Regions from separate parts of the Geobacillus sp. Manikaran-105 genome, predicted to be linked through region 1. Evidence: riboswitches for the same ligand, from Rfam matches in the RefSeq annotation. Region 1 holds a riboswitch; each other region holds the start of a gene.
What was found. A riboswitch is a leader RNA that binds a small molecule or an ion and turns the genes downstream of it on or off. The one in region 1 is predicted to bind S-adenosylmethionine.
Positions count from the first base shown of each region.

Region 2: it holds a riboswitch for S-adenosylmethionine, as region 1 does, so the genes downstream of both, CV945_RS10685 (phosphoadenylyl-sulfate reductase) here and CV945_RS10215 (methionine ABC transporter ATP-binding protein) in region 1, are expected to answer to the same signal.
Region 3: it holds a riboswitch for S-adenosylmethionine, as region 1 does, so the genes downstream of both, mtnW (2,3-diketo-5-methylthiopentyl-1-phosphate enolase) here and CV945_RS10215 (methionine ABC transporter ATP-binding protein) in region 1, are expected to answer to the same signal.

Region 1 is NZ_PIJG01000030.1:25,404-27,661, reverse strand. It holds gene CV945_RS10220 (methionine ABC transporter permease) at 1-77, opposite strand, end outside; gene CV945_RS10215 (methionine ABC transporter ATP-binding protein) at 67-1,095, opposite strand; SAM riboswitch class I at 1,188-1,297, opposite strand; gene CV945_RS10210 (hypothetical protein) at 1,371-1,715, opposite strand; gene CV945_RS10205 (thioredoxin family protein) at 1,870-2,184, opposite strand; gene CV945_RS10200 (ribonuclease M5) at 2,181-2,258, opposite strand, start outside.
Region 2 is NZ_PIJG01000032.1:51,070-53,327, reverse strand. It holds gene CV945_RS10695 (low molecular weight protein-tyrosine-phosphatase) at 1-234, opposite strand, end outside; gene CV945_RS10690 (DUF1128 domain-containing protein) at 438-662, shown strand; SAM riboswitch class I at 790-896, shown strand; gene CV945_RS10685 (phosphoadenylyl-sulfate reductase) at 1,018-1,725, shown strand; gene CV945_RS10680 (sulfate permease) at 1,741-2,258, shown strand, end outside.
Region 3 is NZ_PIJG01000031.1:20,670-22,927, reverse strand. It holds gene mtnW (2,3-diketo-5-methylthiopentyl-1-phosphate enolase) at 1-832, opposite strand, end outside; SAM riboswitch class I at 910-1,018, opposite strand; gene CV945_RS10360 (pyridoxal phosphate-dependent aminotransferase) at 1,159-2,258, opposite strand, start outside.

The DNA.
Region 1 (2,258 bases):
CCCGTCATATACAGCGTCTCGACCGTCGCCGCCCACATTGTCTCCCATTGGACGTTCGGCAGGAGGTTAGCGAGCATCGTGAATCACCTCCACCGCCACCTGCTGGCTTTGAATGTAGTCAAGCGCCCGGGCAATTTCATCCGCCGCCCCATCGATGTGCACAAACAGCACCCCATAAGCGCCTTGATGGGTTTGCGAAATTTTCCCTTGCAAAATATTCATATCGACGGCAAATTGCCGCACGACCTGGCTGATGAGCGGCTGGCCGGCCGCCGCGCCGACAAACGTCAGCTGCGCGATCAGCCCGCTCGGATATTGGCCAAACAAATGGGAAATCGCCTCTTCCGTCTCTTCCGGCTCGACGAGCTGCTTGACGAACCGCTTCGTGATCGGCTGCTGCGGGTTGCGGAACACATGCAACACTTCGCCTTGCTCAACGATTTTGCCGTTTTCCATCACGGCGACGCGGTCGCAAATTTTGCGGATGACGTGCATCTCATGGGTGATGAGCACGATCGTCAGCCCGAGCCGCTTGTTGATGTCGACAAGCAGGTCCAAAATCGCATCGGTCGTCTGCGGGTCGAGCGCCGATGTCGCCTCGTCGCAAAGCAGCACTTTCGGGTTGTTGGCGAGCGCCCGGGCAATGCCGACACGCTGCTTTTGCCCGCCGCTCAACTGCGACGGATACGCCTCTTCCCGCCCCGTGAGCCCGACGAGCTCGATCAGTTCATCGACCCGTTTTTGCCGCTCTGCTTTCGGAACACCCGCAATCTCGAGCGGAAACGCAATGTTTTCCCGCACTGTGCGCGACCAAAGCAAGTTGAAATGTTGGAAAATCATCCCGATCTCTTGACGCGCCTTGCGCAGCTCCCGCCCTTTGATGCGCCCCATGTCGCGGCCGGCGACGACCACCCGGCCGCCCGTCGGCTTCTCGAGCCCATTGAGCAAGCGGATGAGCGTACTTTTCCCCGCGCCGCTGTAGCCGATAATGCCGAAAATTTCCCCTTCGCGAATCTCAAGCGACACATTGTCGACGGCCGTGACCGAGCCGTTAGCCGCTTGATAGATTTTTGTCACATGTTCGAGTGTAATCATCGTTTCACCTTCCTTCCTCCCCAAGGCGGCGGAGCGCAAAAAGAAAACCTTTCTGCCCGCAGAGAACAGAAAGGTATTGTGCACCATTCCGTCTCTTATCTCTCAAAGCAGGCCGCTTTGTGTGAATTGGCACCTTTTCAGCGCACGCGCTGACGGTTGCCGGGCTTCATTGGGCACATCCCTCCACCTCTCTTGATAAGAGCGCAACAATCGCCTATTCGATTGACTACAGCTGTGATTGTATCACCTTGTGTCGAACATTGTCAATAAAAATTTCACCCAACATGCCGATACGGCTTAGCCAAATGGAGGAGCGACTCAAGCAGCAACAGATGACGAAAGCTTCCCGATACATGCACTTCGCGCAGCCGGACGAGCTGCTGCAGCTTCAGCTCGCCGCCTAAAAGCGAGCAAAGCGCTTTTTTGGAGCCGCGCACCGTCAAGACGTTCCGTTCATCAGGTTCCCTTCCGGCGGCAAGCTCCTTGCCGAGCGCCACGATGGCGGTCTCTTCCTCGCTTTCAAAGCGGACATACAGCTGCTCATCCGGCAAAATCGGCAACAAATGGCGCAACGTTTGCATCCGTTCCATAAACTGCCCTACCAACTCGCGCATTTCCATTGAGCATCCTCCCCCCCATCTCCTTTGTCCTTTTATTTCCATGCCGAAGGGGGAGAATCCTTTACAAAAATCTCGACAGCCGCCGTGGCGAACCAACGCCGTTTTTGTCATTTCCCAAGAAATGTGTCAAACGGCGTCAAAAAACGGCGGATCGTCAGCGCGGCAAACGGGCGCGGATTGCTTCGTACAAATAAGGGACCGAATGGAACGCATACCATTTGCCGATGATCTCTCCGCCGGCGAAAAGAAGCAAGCACGGAACGCTTTCAATTTTCCACGCCGCCGCCTGCTCGGGGATGTAGTTGATGTCCGTTTCGCAAAACGGTATGTCCGGAAACAATTGTTCTAGGACAACAAGCATGCGCCTCGCCAACTGGCACGTGCCGCACAGCGGGGTATACAACGAAAGAGCGAGAAGCGGCTCCCCTTCCACCATTCGCTTAATATCGTTTCGACCGATTGTGTTCACTCGCCTCTTCCTCTCATGAACGATTCGATACGGACGTCAAAATGGGCGCGCAGCAGCACATGCGCCAAATGCCA
Region 2 (2,258 bases), on a different contig from region 1:
GTCGCGGCGCCCGACTTGCCGGGCGCGGATGCCGGAATAGTCAATGTCGTTTTCACTCAAAATCCGCCTTGTCCCCTCATGCGGCGGCTCCCCGACATGCCAGCTGCCCGTTCCCGCTGAATCAACGACAATCTGTCCGTCAAGCCCCCGTTCGTTCACCAAATGACGGAATACCGCTTCCGCCATCGGCGAACGGCAAATGTTGCCGAGGCAAACAAACAACACTTTGACCATCGAAGCAGCCACTCCTTTCCATCCCGTTTTCTTGGCATTAGTTTTCCCTTTTCATCCAAGCGCTTGATAGCCGCTTTCTAGCAGCTCGTGCACATGCACCTATATTTTACCACCTAACGCTGGCGCGGACTATATTGCCTCTCCCCTTTTTCACCGCCGGTGTGGTACAATACATGATAACCTGCCACGAAAGGAGCGAAACCATGGATTTATCGAAACCGTCCGCAGAAAACGTCGAATATATCGTTGAACAGCTGAAGAAAAAATTAAAAGTGCTCAATTTTGATGCGATTAAGCCGGCCCATTTTTCCGAGGCATGGTATGACGAACTGAAAGACATTTACGACATGGTCATGAAGCGTGAAACGTTCAGTCCAAGCGAAATACAGGCCATTGTTGAGGAGCTCGGAAGCCTGCGCAAGCGGTAATCCTCTCCTTCCGTCACCGGATGGAAGCATCGCGAAGCTGCCTATGTATATAAAAAATTCCTATCGAAAAACTAGGATTGACATTAGCGCCAATTGTGTTAAAATTTTAATCAATATAAATTACATACGCTTATCAAGAGCGGGGGAGGGACTGGCCCGATGAACTCCGGCAACCTGCCGCGTTTGGCAAGGTGCTAATTCCAGCAAAATGGGATCCATTTTGGAAGATAAGGCGTCCCTCGTTCTTCCGCTCTTTCCGAAATGGAAGGGGCGTTTTTATCGCCAGGCTGCCCGTTGCCGGATGAATATCCGACTAATTATGTTGATTTTCTTTGTTTTTAAGGAGGGGGAAACGATGCTCACATATGACCAATGGGAAACGGCCGAAAAACCGTCTTTTCCGTCCGATGATGAAACGAAAGGGGCGTTGGCTGTCCTTGCTTGGGCGTACCGCGAATACGGCGATGACATTGTCTATGCGTGCAGTTTCGGCATTGAAGGGATTGTGCTCATTGATTTGATTTCCCAAGTCAAGCCGGATGCGGAAATCGTCTTTTTGGATACAGGGCTGCATTTCCAAGAGACGTACGACACGATCGCGAACGTACAGGAAAAATACCCGTCGCTCCGCATCGTGATGAAACAGCCGCACTTGACGCTGGAGGAGCAGGCTGCACAGTTCGGCGATGAACTATGGAAACGCGATCCGAACAAATGCTGTGAGTTGCGCAAAGTCATTCCGCTGCGGGAAGTCTTGACCGGCGTCACCGCCTGGATTTCCGGCTTGCGCCGCGAACAGTCGCCGACGCGGCGCCATGTCGAGTACATCAATAAAGACGACAAATTCCGCTCCATTAAAGTGTGCCCGCTCATTCATTGGACGTGGAAAGACGTTTGGAATTACGTATATAAACACGGTCTTCCGTACAACGTGCTCCATGACCGGGGCTACCCGAGCATCGGCTGCGCCCCTTGCACAGCGCCGGCATCGGATCCGAACGATTTGCGCTCCGGGCGCTGGGCCGGCCAGGGGAAAACGGAGTGCGGGCTCCATCTCACATAAGGGGAGAACAACGATATGCTCCTTGCCATTGCCTTTATTGTGTCCTTTTTCTTCGCCATGAACATCGGGGCGAGCGGCGCGGCCGCCTCGATGGGTGTCGCGTACGGGTCGGGCGCCATTCCGAAAAAGTCGATGGCCCTCCTTCTTTGCGGCATCGGCGTGTTTCTCGGCAGCCTCGGCGGCGGAGAAGTAGTGAAAACGATCGGGTCGGGCATTATTCCGTCTTCGATCCTCACCGTCAAAATCGTCGTCATCATTTTAACGGCGGCGGCCATTTCACTTTTTGCGGCGAACATCATGGGCATTCCGCTCTCGACGAGCGAGATCACCGTCGGATCAGTCGTCGGCGTTGGCATCGCCTATCAGGCGTTGTACTTTCATAAGCTGCTGTTTATCGTGTCGGTATGGATCGTGATCCCGATCGTCGCCTTTTCGTTTACGCTGGCTGTCGGCAAATGGTTTTTGGCGCTCAAGCGAAAATATCCGCAGCTTGAACAAGGGCGCTGGCAAAAAACATTCATGGCCTTGCTCGT
Region 3 (2,258 bases), on a different contig from region 1:
CGTAAAACTCCGACGGCGTGATCGCGCCGCTGAACGCCGGGTGGGCCATGATCGGAACGGAAATCTCTTCATCTTCCCGCAACCCTTGCAGGACGTCCAATCCATAGGCGAACACGTTGAACAACAGCACATCGGCGCCAAGCTCAGCCGCCCGTTTCGCTTTTTCTTTCAGTTCAAACGTTTTGCCGGTCAAGTTGACGGCATACAGCGTCCGCTTGCCTGTTTGTTCGTACACCTCTTCGAGCGCCGCTTTGCCTTCTGTAATGCGCTTCGCAAATGGCAGACGATCGCTGTCAAACAAAATTTCGTCATCTTTGACCAAGTCAACGCCGCCAAGCGCTTGCTTTTTCAACTCTGATGTCAAATACGCCAAATCGCGGCCGACGATGCCTTTGAAAATGCTCATCAACAGCGGGCGGTCGTACACTCCGACCTTTTCGCGAATGCCGGCGATGCCAAAGCGCGGCCCCGGAAACTGCCGCTTCCATTCTTCCGGAAATGCCAAATCAAGCAACCGCACTTCCCCGTCAAGCGACAGCTTGCCGAACGTCGTCACCAACAATGCTGGCAAATCGGCGCTGAAGTTGACGGTCGGGTAAGCGATTTTGACGATTGCCCGCTTCAACCGCTTGCCGAAATAGGCGTTTACCCGCTCGCTCTCGCCAAGCTCTTCGATCGCAACGACTTCCCCTTTATGCTTGCGAAGCTGGTCTTGCTCTAGCTGCGGCAAGTCGGTCCATGTGCCGACTGTCAAGCCGAGCGCGATTCCTTCCGCCTTTTGGCGAATATCGTGTTCATCATGAAGCAAATACGTCGCAATGACTGCACTCATCGTCCATCCCTCTTTCAATATATGGCGAAATAAAAAAGCCCCTTCCTAAGAAGAGGCGTCATTCATTCATGGCGCTCTTCTTATCTCCCAGCGTTTCCGCTGCAAGAATTAGCACCGTGCTTAGCGTACGCCAAGCCGGTTGCCGGGCTTCATTGGGCTCGTCCCTCCGCCTGCTCTTGATAAGAAAGCCTGCTCGTTTATGCACTTGTCAAACGATTGGCAAATTTACTTTGAATTATGACAGCCTTTGCCGCCGTTGTCAATCATTTTTTTCAAAACAGCCTGGTCAACGTTGTCCCGTCAACGGTTCATTGCCGCTCTTTTTTTCAAAACAATCCGAGCCGGCCGATCCGCTCCGCCGCTTCGCGAAGCCGCGCTTCATCGGTCAACAATCCAACGCGCACATACCCTTCGCCGTGTTTTCCAAAACCGATGCCTGGGGCGACGGCGACGTGCGCCCGCTCAAGCAACAGATCGGCAAATTCGGCGGATGATGCGCCTTTTGGCAACGGAAGCCAGGCGAAAAATGATCCAGACGGCGCCGGCGCTTCCCAGCCGATCGCGCGCAAAGCATGAATAAACGTATTGCGGCGCGCCTCGTACAAGGCAATGAGCTCCGCGACGCAGTCTTGCGGGCCGAGGAGCGCAGCTGCCGCCGCTTCTTGGACGGCGCCGAACAAGCTGACGTACAAATGATCTTGCAACAACTCAATGGCACGGATGATCCGCTCATTGCCGACAGCGAACGCCACGCGCCAGCCGGCCATATTGTACGTTTTCGAGAACGTGTAGATTTCAACGCCAATGTCTTTCGCCCCGTCCACTTCTAGAAAGCTGACCGGCTTTTGGCCGTCAAAGCCGATCGCGCCATAGGCAAAATCGTGCACAACGGCTATGCCGTACTTTTCCGCAAACGCCACCGTTTCAGCAAAAAACTCCTTCGTCGCCGTCGCGCCGGTCGGGTTGTTCGGATAGTTTAAAAACATCAGTTTCGCCCGGTCGGCCGCCGCCCTGGGAATGGCCGAATAATCCGGCAGAAACCCATTCTCCGCGACAAGCGGCATCATTTCCATCCGCGCGCGGGCGAGCGCGATTCCCGACCAATAGTCCGGATAACCCGGGTCCGGGACGAGCACGACATCGCCCGGGTTGACGAGGCAAAGCGGCAGCTCGACAAGCCCGGCTTTGCCGCCGAACAAGATGGCGACCTCGCGGGCCGGGTCGATCGTCACCCCGTACTCGCGCGCGTAAAACGCCGCTACGGCTTCTTTCAAAAACGAGTAGCCTTGAAACGGCGAATATTTATGGTATTTTGGGTTCGCGGCTGCCTTCTGCATCGCTTCGACAATGTGCGCCGGCGTCGGCTGATCCGGATTGCCCTGCCCTAAGTTGATCACATCATAACCCGCCTTGATCTTCGCACCGA